Regions from separate parts of the Pantoea sp. X-Soil-ISGK-355 genome, predicted to be linked through region 2. Evidence: predicted binding sites of a transcription regulator. Region 2 holds the regulator's gene; each other region holds the start of a gene.
The links. Region 2 encodes CRP, which controls carbon source genes, mostly activating them, when cyclic AMP is high. Its sites were predicted from a motif close to ATGTGANNNNNNTCACAT; they were not measured.

Region 1 (4,190 bases), 3.3 Mb from region 2:
ATCAGATGCCACCGCGCGAAAAGCGCACCGCCTATCTGCGCTATCTGATGTATGCCGGTCTGCCGCTGGCGATCTCCAGCATCTTTATCTCGGTGCAGGTCAAAGCGGCGCAGATGTTTCTGGCAGGCACGGCGCCTGCGCGCGACCTCGGTCTCTTTGCGGCGGCGAATACTATTTCCGCCTCCTGGATTTTTATCCCGGTTGCGCTTATCACCTCCTGCTTCACTGAAATCTTCAGGGAGCGCGGCGAGGTCGCCATTAAGCTGGCTGCCCGGCTCAATGGCTACGTTATGGCGGTTTCATTGCTGATGCTGCTTGTCATTTCGCTTTACGGCGAGCAAATCATCATCGCGTTGTACGGACCGGAATACACACAGTCAGGAAGTCTCATTACGTTGCTGTCGATAGCGACCAGCTTTTCGGCAATGGGGACCGTAGCGTATCGCTACATGGTCAAAGAGGGAGGATTTAACTACTTGCTGAGGAAAATCATCTGCCTGATGGTCATCAGTCTGCCGCTCTCCTGGTGGTTGATCCAGGGTCACGGCATCATGGGGGCCGCGTGGAGCGTTTTCCTTTCAGAACTTTTGTCCCTGACCGTAATGAATTACTTCTTTAAAAACGGCGTCATTCAAAAGATTCAGGTTTCCTCACTCAACTACAAAACATACAAATGAGGTCAGATATGCTCAAGTTGAAAGAAGAACTCAGAAAAAGTGTGCAGTACTTTATCAAGAAGATGCCCTGGGCTTATCAGGACCGCATCTACTACTTCCATAAGTTCAGAAAGCTGCCCAATCTGCGTCAGCCAAAAGTGTTCAACGAGAAGGTGTTGTACCGTAAGTTTATCTTCGGCGATTACCAGAACTACGGTCGTCTGTCAGATAAGTACTCGGTACGCGAATTCATTGCTGAAAAAATCGGTAATGAGTACCTGATCCCGCTGGTACACGAAACCACTGACCCGACCACGCTGAACAGCCTGCCTTGCTGGAGGGGAACGGTGATCAAGCCGAACCACGCCTCCAACATGGTAGAAATACTGCTGGAAGAGCCGGACGCGTTGCGCAAGCAGCAGATCATTCATGACTGCTATCGCTGGCTGAAGACCGATTTCGCCAATGAAGCGCGCGAGATTCACTACCGCTACATCAAGCCACGCATCCTGGTTGAGAAGTACATTGGTGATGGCAAAAGCGCGCCGATCGATTACAAATTCCATATGTTCAACAAGCGTGATGGCCGGTTCGAATATGTGCTGCAGGTAATCTACAACCGCTGCCAGCCGCTGCTGTCGATGAACTTCTACGTGAATAACCTCAATGAGGCCTATCACAAGATTCGCGATACCGGGCTGGATGTGTCACCGATTATGCCGTCACTGGAACATGCGCTCGAACTGAGCAAGAAGCTGGCCAGCGATTTCGACTACGTGCGTGTGGATTGGTATATCCATGACGAGCATATTTACTTTGGCGAACTGACCTTCACCCCAGGTGCAGGGCTGGTTACCGGATTAGATCGTGGTTTAAACCAGATGATGGGAGATATGTGGATTCAGGACCGCCGCGGAACGCAGAGCCCGGGCGTTACAGTGCAGGATGTTAATATTCCTGCCATGTTGAAGAAAATTTAAGTTCACACAGCAATATAAAAAACCCCGCTAAGCGGGGTTTTTTATGCGTAAAAATCAGGGCATCGGCCAGTCAGCAGGCGCCTGGCTCATCGCATCGATAAAGGCGTGCTTTGAGATTTCCACGAAGTTATGTACGTTTTCCATGCTCAGGGTAATGCCCATCAGACCGGTAACAAACCAGCAGGTCATGCCTAAACCAATCCCGCCACACATAAAGGCCATCACGTGACGGCTATCCTGACGAAGTTTGGTTTTCAGGGTGCTGGCAAAAAACATCATGATTGCGCTCAGCAGTTCCCAACGCATAACAAGAAAACTGGCGGTTAACGTAGCCATCGGCCGGACCTCACTATCAGTAAGTATTCCTGACAATCTGCGGACATCACCGGCGACAAAAAAGTGTGTCAGGTAGGACTTTTTTGCCGTCAACCCAGGTTCAAAGTGTGACTTGGGTCACATTATATCACCCGATTTTAAATTTTGAACAAAATTTGACTCTTGTATGGTAGTGGTGTGCAGAAAAAATGAGCAGTAGAAGAAGAACGGCGGGGAAATCAGACAGATGCGCCCGGAGCGGGCGCAGCGAAGAATTAACGGACCGGGCAGCACTCGCCGGTCGTGCGCTGGGTAAAGCTGTTGATCGGATCGTTACAACCGAAACTCAGCAGGCGAGGGCGCTGAATCGCCTGGCGTCGCATGGTGTGGCGGTAAGCGGTCGGGGTCTGTGAAAACTGACGACGAAACACCCGTGAAAAAGTTTGCTGCGAGTCATAGCCATACTGCATCGCGATATCAAACACCGGACGCTGTGTCTGCGATAGCGCTTCTGCGGCCAGCGTCAGGCGGCGCTCACGAATATAGCCACCCAGCGTCTGTTTCGTCACGGAACGGAACATACGCTGCAGGTGCCATTTCGAATAGCCTGATTTTGCCGCAACCTCATCAATCGACAGGCTCTTATCGAGGTTCTGGTCAATCCAGTCCGTCAGGGAATGAATGATCTCTTCTTGCATCATGGCCTCATCCTTCTGGTGCTTAATAAGGGGTAATGGGAGTTTAGGGGTTTCAACGGAGAAGAAGTATAATTCCTCAAGTTAACTTTAGGTAAAGGGTCTGATGAAAAAAGAACGTAACTATCCAAAACCGGTCTTAACACCCGGGGAAGTGGCGCGCCGCAGCGGTGTGGCGGTCTCGGCGCTGCACTTTTATGAAACCAAAGGCCTCATTTTCAGCACCCGCAACAGCGGCAATCAGCGCCGATACAGCCGCGATGTGCTGCGACGCGTGGCGATCATCAAGATTGCTCAGCGCATTGGCATCCCGCTGGCGACGGTCAGTGACAGTCTCGACCACATTCCGCCAGATAAGCGCATGTCGACGACGGAATGGGATGCGCTGACTCAGCACTGGCGCGAAGAGCTGGATAAACGCATTGAAACTCTTACCCGCCTGCGCAATGACCTGGATGGCTGTATCGGTTGCGGCTGCCTGTCGATGCGCGACTGTCCGCTGCGTAATCCCGGCGACCGGCTGGGTCAGCAGGGCTCAGGTGCGGTGCTGCTTGACCCGGAGCAGGATGATAAACATCCGGCTGTGGAGTGACGTCTATACTTGGTGAAGGTCAACACACAGGGAATCATGATGATCACCGTTCACCATCTTGAGAAATCGCGCTCGCATCGGGTGCTGTGGCTGCTGGAAGAGCTGGAAGTGCCGTACCAGATTAAACGCTATCAACGCGAACCGACCATGCTGGCCCCGGAGGCGCTAAAAAAAGTGCATCCACTGGGAAAATCGCCGGTCATTACTGACGGGAACCAGGTGGTAGCAGAATCGGGGGCCATTCTCGAATACCTTGAAGAGAAATATGATCACGAATTCAGGCTGAAAGTGAGTGATGAGGCGTCACGGTTACAGTGCCGCTACTGGCTGCACTACGCCGAAGGCTCGCTGATGCCGCTGCTGGTGATGAAACTGATCTTCGGTCAGATGGGCAAAGCGCCGGTGCCCTGGCTGCTGCGTCCGGTCGGCGCGGCATTTGGCAAAGGGGTGCAGAAGGCATTCCTGGATAAACAGCTAAAGCCGCACAGGCAGATGATCGAACAGCATCTGGCAGCCAATACGTGGTTTGCCGGTGAGCGTTTTACCATTGCGGATATCCAGATGAGCTTTCCGCTGCTGGCACTGGCGCGGCGTGGCGGACTGGATCGGATGCCTGCCACAGAGAAATGGTTGCAGACGGTGCAGCAGCGCGCCGCCTGGCAACGCGCGATTGCGCAGGGCGGCGAGCTTTCGTTGCCAGGTTAATCCTCTCTCCGCCGGCGCATCCTGTCTCATCCCGACTGCGCCGGTGCGAATCCTGCCTTTATATGACATTAACTTTATGGCCTCAGCGTTTCAGGCTGGCTTCCGTCGGGCGTCTGCCAGCCTCCTGCGCCCAATCTTTCTTTATGCCAAAGAATCTCCCTCTTAGAGTTGAAAACGTGGCGCTAAACGCCGGATAATCGCATGCCTTTTTATCTGGCTGCTTTTGACGGCTAATTATCTGCGGCAA
Region 2 (4,190 bases):
GAACATAATGGTCATCAGGATCCAGTAGGGTTTAGGGATGTTGAAGAACAGCGCCAGCGCGCTGCCCAGCATCAGCATCACCGCAAAGCGACCCGCCGTGCGCAGCGACGACGAGCGAAACGAGAGATAACTGCGCAGCGCCGGTAACAGCGGCAGGCGGCGCTGGCGGTCTGCCATCAGATCGCGCTGGTAAAGCGGTTTCTGGGTGCGTAGCACCCGCGCAATGCGGTTGAAGTGATAAAGGCAGAAGTTACCCACCGGATTATCGGGATGCTGATGGGCAATTTTCTCCAGTGCGCCGAGCTGTTTATCCATCGCAAAGCGGTCGGGTAACTGGTGATAAAGAATGTTATCTGCCAGCACCCGCAGCCGGGCCGAGATGGTTTTGGCATTCCAGCGGATCACCGCTTCAGCATGGCTTTGCTCCACCAGCTTCTGGACTTCTTCCGGCCGATGCAGGCTGACCGAGATATGCTCCTGCAGATCGAGGGCCACCTGGAAAGCGCGCGTCAGCCTTTTATGGCTGTGATCGCGGCTTGCCGACAGCATATGCATCTGCTGATAACAGGTGTTAATCAGATCGACCACTTTCTGCTGACGGGCCAGCAGTGGCGGCAGCGCCTTTTCCGGATCGGTCAGCTGCGTCAGCAGGGTGTATTTCGCGTCGCAGTAGTTAGCCAGCTCGCGGTAGATCAGGCTCAGGCTTTCGCGCATTGGCTGCTCTTTCCACAGCCAGAACCAGAACCAGTTAAACAGCCCGTACCACAGCGTGCCGCCGATATAGAGCAGCGGGGTGACATAGATGGGCATGCGGCCAATCAGGCTCAGGGTAAAGATGGCGGCAATCAGGGTGCCGGGCAGCAGACGGCCATGCAGCGGGCTGATCTCACCCGTGACGCCGAGCAGCAAAGGCATAGCGAAGAGGATCAGCGGCAGTGGAATCGCATGCAGGGTGAGCCACTGGATCAGAAAGCTGCCGAGGGCAAACAGGCTACCGCCCACAATCAGACGTTTGAAAAAGCGTTTATGCGGCGTATCGAGACCGGCGATATTGCAGCAGGCGGGCACTAATGAGAACAGCAGACCTTTTTGCAGGTCGCCAGCCAGCCAGCCCAGCGCCACCGGCAGACAGAGCACCAGCGTTTGCCGCAAGGCATAATTGACTTCAGGATGGTAAATGATTCGACGCCACATCGGCCCAACACAAACAATAACGGCGTGATGTTGCCATCACGCCGTGGATGACAGGAATTAGCGGGTGCCGTAAACGACGATGGTTTTGCCGTGTGCGGAGATCAGGTTCTGATCTTCCAGCATCTTCAAAATACGGCCCACGGTTTCACGTGAACAACCCACAATCTGACCAATTTCCTGACGAGTGATTTTAATTTGCATGCCGTCGGGATGCGTCATGGCATCTGGCTGCTTCGCCAGGTTAAGCAGAGTCTGTGCAATGCGGCCGGTAACGTCGAGGAAAGCGAGGTTACCCACTTTTTCAGACGTCACCTGCAGGCGACGCGCCATCTGCGATGAGAGTCGCATCAGGATATCGGGGTTAACCTGGATCAACTGACGGAATTTCTTGTAAGAAATCTCCGCCACTTCGCACGCGCTTTTCGCACGTACCCAGGCGCTGCGTTCCTGACCTTCTTCGAACAGGCCAAGCTCACCAATAAAATCGCCCTGATTCAGGTAGGAAAGAATCATCTCTTTGCCTTCTTCATCTTTAATCAGAACCGCGACGGAACCTTTCACGATGTAGTAAAGCGTTTCTGCTTTTTCACCTTGGTGAATCAGCGTACTTTTGGATGGATACTTGTGAATATGGCAATGGGACAGGAACCATTCGAGTGTAGGGTCTGTTTGCGGTTTGCCGAGAACCATTCGCTATTATCCTCTGTTGTAATCGTGCCCAAAATACAGGGGGCAGTTTTCCCTGTCAGGCGGTGAAAGCTTCAAGCGTTTCCTTTTCAGGAAATTATTCGGGCCGCATCAGGCGCAGTGCGCATCATTCTTCCCGGCTTCGCCATCGGGTGACGAAAAATATTTTCAGCACTGTTTGTAGCACAGCTTTTGCCGACTGTCTTCTGTTGTCTCGCTTCAGCTACAGGCGGATTTCTCTGGATTGCTGTTTACCAGGCGAAAGCGTACTCTGGCGACAAAACAGCGTATTCCGGAGCAAAAATCATGCAGGCAAGAGTGAAATGGGTAGAAGGGCTGACATTCCTTGGAGAATCCTCATCCGGCCATCAGATACTGATGGATGGCAATTCAGGTGATAAAGCGCCCAGCCCAATGGAAATGGTGCTGATGGCGGCAGGTGGATGCAGCGCGATTGACGTGGTATCAATTCTGCAAAAAGGCCGCAACGATGTGGCTGATTGTGAAGTAAAACTGACCTCAGAACGTCGTGAAGAGGCGCCGCGAATCTTTACGCACATCAACCTGCATTTTATCGTGAGTGGCAAAGCGCTCCAGGATAAAGCGGTCTCACGCGCGGTCGATCTTTCGGCTGAAAAATATTGCTCGGTGGCCATCATGCTGGGTAAAGGCGTCAACATTACGCATAGCTATGAAGTGATCGAACTTTAGTAGCCGCAGGGGTTATTGCAGACCTGCTAACTTCACTTCCAGTATCTGATGCAGGTTGCTTTAAGACTGTGCCTGGTCCGGAAATCCGCTTTGAGATTGTGCCTGCGTTGTGAACAGGGTCAGAGCGGTTTGTGTCGGTCCGCTGTCAGATTGTGCCTGCATAGGGAATCCGCGTTGATACTGTGCCTGCGCTGGGAACCGGGTCAGATCGGAAAGTCGCTTAAGCCAATCCCTGGCCGCTCGTCCCGCGCCGTCCCTGGCGCGGGACGCTTTCCTTTTCTGACCCGGTTCCCTGCGTGTTAAGCATTTTCGCTGCTGTCAGATTGATCCTGCATTGGCATTAGTCTGGAAAGGCCCTTTTGACCTCTTACTCTATCCGCTTACCTTCCATCAGCCGCTTCACCAGCGGACCCATGATCAACTCCATCGCCAGACCCATTTTGCCGCCGGGCACCACCAGCGTATTGATGTGCGAGATAAACGAGCCCTGCAGCATTGCCAGCAGGTAGGGGAAGTCGATATCTTCCAGCGCCTGAAAGTGGATCACCACAAAACTCTCATCCAGTGACGGAATGGCGCGGGCTGCGAACGGGTTGGAGGTATCGATGGTTGGAACGCGCTGAAAGTTGATATGGGTGCGTGAAAACTGCGGTGTGATGTAGTTGATGTAATCTTCCATTGAGCGCACCACGGAATCCATTACGGCTTCACGTGAATGACCGCGCTCGCCAGTGTCGCGTACCAGCTTCTGAATCCACTCCAGGTTAACAATCGGTACCACGCCCACCAGCAGATCGACCTGTTCCGCCACGTTGTGCTGCGCTGTCACCACACCGCCATGCAATCCTTCATAAAAAAGAATATCGGTGTTCTGCGGTAGCGGCTGCCAGGGTGTAAAAGTGCCGGGCACCTGATTCCACGGCACCGCCTCATCGTAAGTGTGCAGATATTTACGCGACTGCCCCTCCCCGCTGAGACCATACTCTTTAAAGCTCTGCTCCAGCAGGCCAAAGTCATTGGCTTCCGGGCCAAAGTAGCTGACATGACGTCCCAGATCGCGTGCCTTACGAATCGCCATATCCATTTCAGGGCGGGTAAAGCGGTGAAAACTGTCACCTTCCAGCTCCGCCGCATGCAGGTCAAGCTGCTGAAAAATTTTGCGGAACGCCAGGCTGGTGGTGGTGGTTCCTGCGCCGCTGGAACCGGTCACCGCGATAATGGGATGACGTGCAGACATAGAAAAGCTCCCTGTGAGGTCGGACGATGAGCATTGTTATCATGAAAGGGTGCCGGGTGCATCAGCCACGAAATTCTTTACGCGGCATGATATTGACCGATTCATGCAGTTCCGACCACACCAGCACCACTTCACCGGTTTCCAGCTGGCGTCGCACATCAGCCACCTTGTCCAGCAGGCTACGTTCATGCTCGCCATAGTCAGTGCCTTCACGCAGCACAAAGGTTTCAATCAGATTTTCAAGGGTCTCAGGAGAGACCTGTTGCCAGGGAATAATCACGAGATCAGGTATCCAGAAAAGGGGCGATCCACTGCGGGATGCGCTGTTCCAGCCACATTTCGGGCTGGCGTAACGTCCCGC
Region 3 (4,190 bases), 790 kb from region 2:
GCACGTACCGGGCTGAGCAATTTCCTCGGCAACCTGGAAGAGCCAGCCAGTATGGTCAACGCCATTCTGGTCGGTAACGGACGTGATGCGGGTATTCACTTTACCCGTTTCTTCCTGAACAGCGTGCTGGGACTGGGCGGTTTCATTGACGTTGCCGGCAAGGCGAACCCGGAACTGGCGCGTGAAGAGCCGCACCGTTTCGGTACCACGCTTGGTCACTATGGCGTCGGCTACGGGCCTTATGTTGAGCTGCCTGCTTACGGCAGCTTCACGGTGCGTCAGGATGGCGGCGACTACGTTGATACGCTTTATCCGATCCTCGGCTGGCTGACCTGGCCAATGTCGATTGGTAAATGGACGCTTGAAGGGATTGAGACCCGCGCGCAGCTGCTGGACTCTGATGCAATCCTGAAACAGCAGAGCGATCCGTACGCCTTTATCCGTAACGCGTACTTCCAGCGTCACGACTTCCTGGCACGTGGCGGCAAGCTCAAGCCGGAAGATAATCCTAACGCAGCCGCGATTCAGGATGACCTGAAGGATATTGACGCCGAGTAATCGCCCGCGCTGAGCAGCCAGGGATGGCGGTTTTGCGTCTTTGTGCAAGGCGTATGCTCCCTGAACCATTAAGCGATCCACGTCCATAAAAAAGGGCGACTCACCAGAGTCGCCCTTTATGATCGTACCATCCAGTCAGAACTTGTAATTAAAGTTCGCACCGTAGAGCCAGGCTTTACCTTCAGAGGTAAAGGTATAAGGCCCTTCTTTCACCGTCACTTTCTGTCCGTGCATATAAGAGATGCCTAAATCAACCGAGGCATCATCGTTAAAGGCATAAGACGTACCCGCACTCAGCCATAAACGATCCTGGTCCGGAATAGAGATAGAGCGCTTATCGGCCGGAACCGGGCTGTCATCAAACGCAATACCGGTGCGGAACGTCCAGTTCTTGTCGTAGGAATAGGTTGTGCCCAGTGCAATGCGGTAGGCATCGTGGAAGCTTTCATCTTTATAGAACAGCGTCTGGCCGTTAGAACCGGTGGCTTTCAGCTCCTGGAACTGGCTCCAGCTGGTGTACGCCATGCTGTAGTGAACCGCCCACTGCGGTGCCACTTTATGCCAGCCCGATACTTCCCACATCTCTGGCAGATTCAGGGTTAACGCGCCAGGAACGGTGGTACCATTGGTGCCAAACGGCACACCTGACACTTCCGGATTATTCACTGCATTCAGTCGGGAAGAGAGGCTGCTTTTGTAATCGCCATCGAAGTCGACTTTCACTTCTGAACGATAGGTAAAGCCGAAGCGGTTATTCTCATCCACTTCATACAGGACACCGGCGTTCCAGCCATATCCCCACTCATCGCCTTTCAGATGGGCAACCTGCGTATCAGCCGGAACGCCCAGTCTTGCGCCTGACTCACCGGCATAGCGTTCAATTTTGGCTTTGGCATAAACCGCATCAAAACCGACGCCAAAACTAAAATGTTCATTTAAACGGTACGCGGTGCTGAGATTAAAATTGCCGGTCACCAGATCGGTTTTACCGCCGTAACCCCCCGCGGTGTAGCCATTATTAAACTCTGTTGCTAAGCCATAGTTAGAGGTTGCAGACGCGCCGATCCACCACTGATCGTTGATGGGCTGGACATAATGAATATTGGGAACCCACTGATTCGGGGCAATATTATTAGCATCCAGGCTGCGTCCGCTGGGACTGCGACCACTAATATTGACATCTGGCGCAATATAGACCGCACCGAGTGAAAATTCCGGACGATCCATTAATGCCATCGTCGCCGGGTTACGGCTGGCTGATGCCGCCGTATCGCCCATTGCCCCTTCGCCTGAATATGCGCGACCTAAACCAATCGTAGAAAACTCATTTAACTGAAACCCAGCTGCGTAAACGTGTGAAGAGACAAGCGCCACTGCAGCCGCCACGGCTGACTTTGCAAACAGGTTTTTATGGTTCATGACCACAACCTCATGTGAATTATTATTTAACGCTATAACGTCGCGTAACAAAGGACGGCGGATTGTAGGGACTGATGTAAAACGCACATATCAGACCAGTGCGGAGAGTATAGGTCCGACCTGTGTGCATGTTGCAATATTGTTTTTAAAATATTTCAGGTTTGATCGTTTAAAATTCGATCTGCATAACAAAACAGCCCTGATTCTGCACAGCATACCGATTCCAGTTTGTTCTGGATCAATTTTTATTGTGATATTCGTCACTTAGCGCCATGTACATGGCGCATCTTTACGCGAGCAGGTAAAATTTCGGCCATAAAATCGCTCAACCCACCAGATCGCTGGTCAGGAGAATGAAATGACTGATGCCATTAAAAAATGCAGTGCGACCGAAACAGCAGCCTGTTGTTGTGTTGATGTGGGCACGGTAATGGATAATACCGATTGCACCGCCAGCTGGTCGGAGTGGTTTGCTCAGCGTGCCGATGCGGAAGCCAAATTAGCTCTCCTCACCGAACGTGCACGTGAAGTTGAATCGGAACCCTGTGTGATTGAGTCGCGCTTCAGTGAGGTGAATCAGGGTGTGCAGCTGGATATCGATTTTACTTTCAGCTGCCAGGCTGAAACGATGATTTTTCAGCTCGGTTTGCGTTAAGTCTCATAACGCCGCATTAATGCGGCGTTTTTCATTTTCGTGTTTCTCTTCGCACTTTTTCCTTTCCGGTATTGGCGGCTCACCCGCTTGTGGTTAACACTGATCAGGTCAGACCTCTTCAGGCAATGATGCCACAGTCCCAGCCACAGGTGAGAACAATGAGCAAAGCGCAGCCGCTGCTGACGCGTGATGGTGAACGCATCGCAATAACCCACGGGTTACGCACCCCTTTTTTGCGCCAGGCGACCGGCTTCCATGGCATTCCCGCCATTGAGCTGGGACGGATGGTGGTCAGCGAATTAATGGCGCGCAGTGAACTGCCGGCTGAGGTGATCGAGCAACTGGTCTTTGGTCAGGTGGTGCAGATGCCGGAAGCGCCGAACATTGCGCGTGAAATTGTATTAAGCAGCGGGCTGAGTGTGCATACCGATGCCTACAGCGTCAGCCGTGCCTGCGCCACCAGCTTTCAGGCGGTAGCGAATGTGGCAGAAAGTCTGCTGGCGGGCACCATCTCTGCCGGTATTGCCGGTGGCGCAGACTCTTCGTCGGTGTTGCCGATTGGGGTCAGTAAAACGCTGGCCCGCGCGCTGGTGGATCTCAATAAAGCCCGCAGCTTCGGTCAAAAACTGCACATCCTGCGGCGTCTGCGTCCGCGTGATCTGCTGCCGGTCCCGCCTGCAGTGGCGGAGTATTCGACCGGCCTGCGTATGGGCGACACTGCGGAGCAGATGGCTAAGCGTCACGGCATCACTCGCGAAGCACAGGATGCGCTGGCGCTGCGATCCCATCAGCATGCCGCCAGGGCCTGGCAATCCGGAGTACTGAATCAGGAAGTGATGGCAGCCTTTGTGCCGCCGTGGAAAACCGCTATTGACCAGGACAATAACGTCCGTATGAATGCCAGAGCAGAGGATTACGCCCGGCTGCGTCCGGCGTTTGATCGTCAGCACGGCAGCGTCACGGCGGCCAACAGCACGCCTCTCACCGACGGCGCGGCCGCCGTGATTCTGATGCGCGAAGGCCGCGCCCGTGAACTGGGTGTCACGCCGCTGGGCTATCTGCGCAGCTACGCGTTTACCGCGATTGGTGTACAGCAGGATATGCTGCTGGGTCCGGCGTACTCCTCACCACTGGCACTGGATCGCGCCGGAATCACGCTGGCCGATCTGACGCTAATTGATATGCATGAAGCGTTCGCGGCCCAGACCCTGAGCAATCTGCAACTTTTTCGCGACGAGCGCTTTGCCCGCGAGGTGCTGAACCGTGCTCATGCGCTGGGCGAAGTGAATGAAGAGCGCTTTAACGTGCTGGGCGGTTCAATCGCTTATGGTCATCCTTTTGCCGCCACGGGCGCGCGCATGATCACCCAGACGCTGAATGAATTACGCCGTCGCGGTGGCGGGTTAGGACTGGTCACGGCGTGTGCGGCGGGCGGTCTGGGTGCGGCAATGGTTCTGGAGGCCGAATAATGGATCAGAATGCGTTTCACCTGAAGATGCGACTTGATCACGTTGGCATCATTACAATCGATGTCCCTGGCGAGAAGATGAACACCCTG
Region 4 (4,190 bases), 3.3 Mb from region 2:
GCAGCTGTGGCAGCCGGGCGCTGACGTGGTCTGAAAGGGGTTTCATCGGCTCTCTCCTCGTTGTTGATTTTTTATGCACTGTTCCGAATCTACACAATGGTATTGACCGGCATAAGATGCGAATATCTTGTGACTGATAAACAACGGTTATCGCAAAATTATGTCTGCCAATCTCAAGCTCCATCAGCTGCGCGCCTTCACTGACGTGGCGCGACAGGGCAGTATCCGGGCGGCAAGCCGTCTTTCCGGGCTGTCACAACCGGCGTTAACTAAAGCGATTCAGGAACTGGAGCGCGAGCTGGGGGCAAAGCTGTTTATCCGCCGTCAGCAGGGCGTAGTGTTAACCGATATCGGTGATAACTTTTTTCGGCATGCCAGCCTGGTGCTGGCAGAGCTGCGGGTCGCCGAAGAGGATATTCAGCAGCGGCTGGGACTGGGTGGCGGTCAGGTGAATATCGGCGTTGGTGGCAGCGTGGCGCGCACCATTATGCCGCAGGTGATTAACCAGTTTCATCGCGAATACCCGCTGGTGAAGGTGCGCATCGTCGAAGGCCAGCTGGTGTCGATGGTGCATGAACTGCGTCAGGGGGCACTCGATTTCACCATTAATACCTACGATCAGAGCCATCTCGATCAGGAGCTGATGTATGAGCGGATGATGGAGCGCGAGTACAAGGTAGTGGTGCGCAAAGGCCATCCGCTGGAAAAGGCGCGTTCTCTGGCGGAGTTACAGCAGGCGGACTGGACGATGCCAACGCCGAAAGGCAGTTACTACCGCTTGTTGCACGATCTGTTTGGCGAGCGCGGCATGGCACCCAAAATCGTGGTGACCTGTGAAACCTTTATGGCCTGCACCAGCCTGGTGGCGCAAAGCGATTTCATCAGTATTCTGTCGGTCGACGTGATTGACGATCCCATTCTGGGGCGGTCGCTGGTGGCGCTGACGCTCGACGAGCCCTTACCGAAAGCGATCTTCTATCTGATCCAGCGCAAAGACACCGCGCTGACGCCGATGAGCAGTTATATGGCACAACTCTTTCGGCGTTATTGTCAATGAAATCAGTGGGTAAAGTCGATCGTCTACACTATAGAGGTACTGTAAAAATCCACCCGACAAATAGAGGTTACGATGCAAGTCAGTCCTTATCTGTTTCTCTATGGCCGTTGTGAAGAGGCTATCGACTTTTATCTGCAGGCGACCGGGGGAGAGCTGCTCTCTAAAATGAAATTTGGTGATATGCCGGATCAGGGTGAGCAGGTCGGCGATCAGTCTGCCGCGCCGCAGCCGCCAGAAAAGATCATGCATGCCCAGCTGCGTATCGGTGACGGTGAGCTGATGCTGAGCGACGGCAATACTGAGAAGCCGCCCGCGTCTGAACATGCCGGTTATGCGGTCAGCCTTTCCACCACTGATGTCGAAAAGGGTAAAGCCTGGTTTGAGAAACTGTCGGCAGGCGGCAAGGTGACAACTGAGTGGCAGGAGACATTCTGGTCGAATGGATTCGCGATGTTCATTGATAAGTTCAACATTCCGTGGCGCATCAATGTCGAGAAGCCGCAGGGATAAACGACGTTCAGATGCAGGACTGAGTGGCTAAACCTGCCTCTCAAAAGTTGGCCTGGAGGAGAGCTGGCCTGGAGGCGTTAATGCCCCAGGCCAGTTCTCCTGTGCAACGGGCGTTTTTTCAGCCGCCCGTCATCATTATCAGAAGTTATAACCCGCTACCAGGTAGTAACCCCAGCCAGTCGATTTCACTTCAAATGGCCCTTTGCCGAAGTTCAGCTCCTGACCATCCGCCCACTGTCCGCCGTTGTGGAAGTAACGCGCCACTGCAGAAATATGCCAGTGATCGTAACCCAGTGACAGAATGTGGCTGGAGGCGATAGAGTTGCTGGTGCGTGATGAACCGCCTTTCTCGTTGAGGTCAGAACCCCAGTCGAAGTTGGTGAAGCCCACATAGCCCAGATTACCGCCCCACAGCGTGGTGATTGGCACGAAGTATTTCACCTTGAAGCGATAGCCATCCCAGCTGTTTTCGTTTGCCGCGCCGTAATTTTCCCACTGATATTTGGCGTAGACGTTCAGCGACAGGCCGACATCGCTGTGCGTATCGATATCGGTGCCCAGACCCATATACCAGGTGTTCTGGCGGTTGTCGCTGTTGCGGCCCATATCGTAGATATAGTTATTGGCGAAATACCACTCTTTGAACGGGCCAAAGGCCAGGCTGGTGCCGGTTAGCTTATCGATAGAGAAGCGCGGTTCAATCTCCATAAACATCGGTGAACCGTGGTCGAACACGCCGTTGGCATTGCTGTTGCCCACGCCGAAGAAGTTAGGCACGTCCAGATAGCCGTAGAAATCGAACCACTCTTTCTTCGCAAACGCTTCATATTCCAGATAAACGTCGTTATTAAATTGCGGTCCGAAACGCGTGTGGTAGCTGCCTACCACGTTCACGCTCTGATGCCACCAGTCGGAGACATACTGTGGATCGCTTTCAGCGGCCTGCGCAGCACCACTCAATGAACATGCCAGCACGGCACCTGCTATCAACGTTTTATATTTCATTATTATCAGCCACATGCTTTTGACCGCCGCACACCAGACGCAGTCAGAGAGAAATCGGTCCCTTGATGGGAATGAGGGTTTCACAGCGAATAACAACCCGTTCTTCAGCCCGCGTAGCGTGCCTGTAACAGATCGATAGAAAATAGATTTTGCTCACGTTTGTCAAAAAGTGTTGCATTACAATTCAGCTAAAATGTGACGAACTTCACAATAACGATGTGGATCGAACGGAACCAGGCAACCGTTTACGTTGTCTGGTTCGTGATCAAACAGGCGGGATCAGGGAAGGGTGACGCGAACCTGCAAACCACAAACAGCACCCTGTGGTGTCAGGCAGTTGGTAAGGGCAACGTGGATCTGATGTTTCTGTGCGACGTTACGCACAATGGAGAGTCCCAGCCCGCTGCCCTGGGCTTTAACGTCAGGCGAACGGGTAAAACGGTCGAACGCGCGTTCGATAAAGGATTCCGGCATGCCCGGTCCGTTATCGACAATATCGACCACCGTTTTGCCCGCCACCCGATGCAGCAGCACATCGACCAGGCTGCCTTCCGGCGTGTGCAACATAGCGTTACCAATCAGGTTGTCGAACAGGCTGCGCAATTCAGAACGGCTGGCCTGCAGACGGTACTGCGTGGAGCCATTAAAGCCGATATCAATGCCGCGTTTGTCCGCCACCACCATCAGCTGCTCAATGCTCTCTTTCAGCAGATCGTCCAGTTCAATATGCTCCACGCTGGACACCACGCTCTGGTCATCCTGGCGTGAGACATTGAGTAACTGTGTGACCAGGTGACGGGTGCGCGTGACGCCCGCTTCCAGCTGGCTGAACTGACGGCTCGCTTCGCCTGGCTGAATATGCTGACGCAGGTTTTCCAGCTGTAACGTCACCGCTGTTACCGGCGTACGCAGCTCATGGGCAGCATCTTCCAGGAACTGACGCTGCGACGACCAGGCGTCACGCAGCTTACTCAGCAGCGAGTTGTAAGCGGCTACCAGCGGCAGGATCTCATCCGGTAAGCCCTCAGGTGAAACATTGTGCGGATGATGTGTCTCCTGCGCCGCAATCTGACGTGAAGCGACCTGCAGATCCCGGGTGATCTTGCGCACCACCAGCCAGATCACCAGCAGCGACAGCGGCATCATCAGGATCATCGGAATGATCGCCGACAGCGCCCGCTTAACCATCGAGGCTTTCATGTAGCTGAGGTTGTGCATCACCTGGATGGTTTTGATCTCGCTGCCGGGCATGCCGGGCCGGGTAAAAATACGCCATTCACAGTCGTCGCACTGACCCACATGCACATCGTGATATCCGCGCTGATTTTGCAGCGGAGCCTGTAACTCCGGCCATGAGCTGGCCCGCAACTGGCCCTGATCGTCCCAGAGCTGAACTACAAAGGCGCTTTTTGCTTTGTCCGGCGCAATGAGCATCGGCATCAGGGCGGGCATCTGTTTATTAGTGGACCAGGCATCAGCGATTTTTGCCAGCTGATCGTCCTTCATGGTACCGACCATATCGCCGTAACAGCTGAAGAAATACCATGTGACGCCGCCGATCATCAGCAGGTGAATAACCAGCAGCGTAGAGAGAAGTTTGTTGCGCAGTGAGCGCATA

Region 1: AC6I8J_RS01490 (YjcB family protein) is a predicted target of CRP. The motif match lies at 2,078-2,095, and genes of this name have one in related genera.
Region 3: AC6I8J_RS13195 (YfcZ/YiiS family protein) is a predicted target of CRP. The motif match lies at 2,226-2,243, and genes of this name have one in related genera.
Region 4: AC6I8J_RS01660 (nucleoside-specific channel-forming protein Tsx) is a predicted target of CRP. The motif match lies at 2,766-2,783, and genes of this name have one in related genera.

What each region holds. Positions count from the first base shown of each region.
Region 1 is NZ_AP035971.1:344,362-348,551, forward strand. Features, by position in the region: gene AC6I8J_RS01480 (oligosaccharide flippase family protein) at 1-677, shown strand, start outside; gene AC6I8J_RS01485 (ATP-grasp fold amidoligase family protein) at 686-1,636, shown strand; gene AC6I8J_RS01490 (YjcB family protein) at 1,691-1,972, opposite strand; gene soxS (superoxide response transcriptional regulator SoxS) at 2,227-2,652, opposite strand; gene soxR (redox-sensitive transcriptional activator SoxR) at 2,753-3,238, shown strand; gene AC6I8J_RS01505 (glutathione S-transferase family protein) at 3,278-3,943, shown strand.
Region 2 is NZ_AP035971.1:3,673,374-3,677,563, reverse strand. Features, by position in the region: gene AC6I8J_RS16965 (YccS/YhfK family putative transporter) at 1-1,194, opposite strand, end outside; gene crp (cAMP-activated global transcriptional regulator CRP) at 1,252-1,884, opposite strand; gene AC6I8J_RS16955 (OsmC family protein) at 2,188-2,592, shown strand; gene AC6I8J_RS16950 (phosphoribulokinase) at 2,960-3,829, opposite strand; gene AC6I8J_RS16945 (YheU family protein) at 3,891-4,109, opposite strand; gene AC6I8J_RS16940 (hydrolase) at 4,114-4,190, opposite strand, start outside.
Region 3 is NZ_AP035971.1:2,887,747-2,891,936, reverse strand. Features, by position in the region: gene mlaA (phospholipid-binding lipoprotein MlaA) at 1-558, shown strand, start outside; gene fadL (long-chain fatty acid transporter FadL) at 694-1,977, opposite strand; gene AC6I8J_RS13195 (YfcZ/YiiS family protein) at 2,336-2,632, shown strand; gene fadI (acetyl-CoA C-acyltransferase FadI) at 2,791-4,101, shown strand; gene fadJ (fatty acid oxidation complex subunit alpha FadJ) at 4,101-4,190, shown strand, end outside.
Region 4 is NZ_AP035971.1:381,918-386,107, forward strand. Features, by position in the region: gene AC6I8J_RS01645 (amidohydrolase) at 1-46, opposite strand, end outside; gene AC6I8J_RS01650 (LysR family transcriptional regulator) at 161-1,057, shown strand; gene yjdN (VOC family metalloprotein YjdN) at 1,130-1,567, shown strand; gene AC6I8J_RS01660 (nucleoside-specific channel-forming protein Tsx) at 1,706-2,572, opposite strand; gene AC6I8J_RS01665 (sensor histidine kinase) at 2,852-4,190, opposite strand, start outside.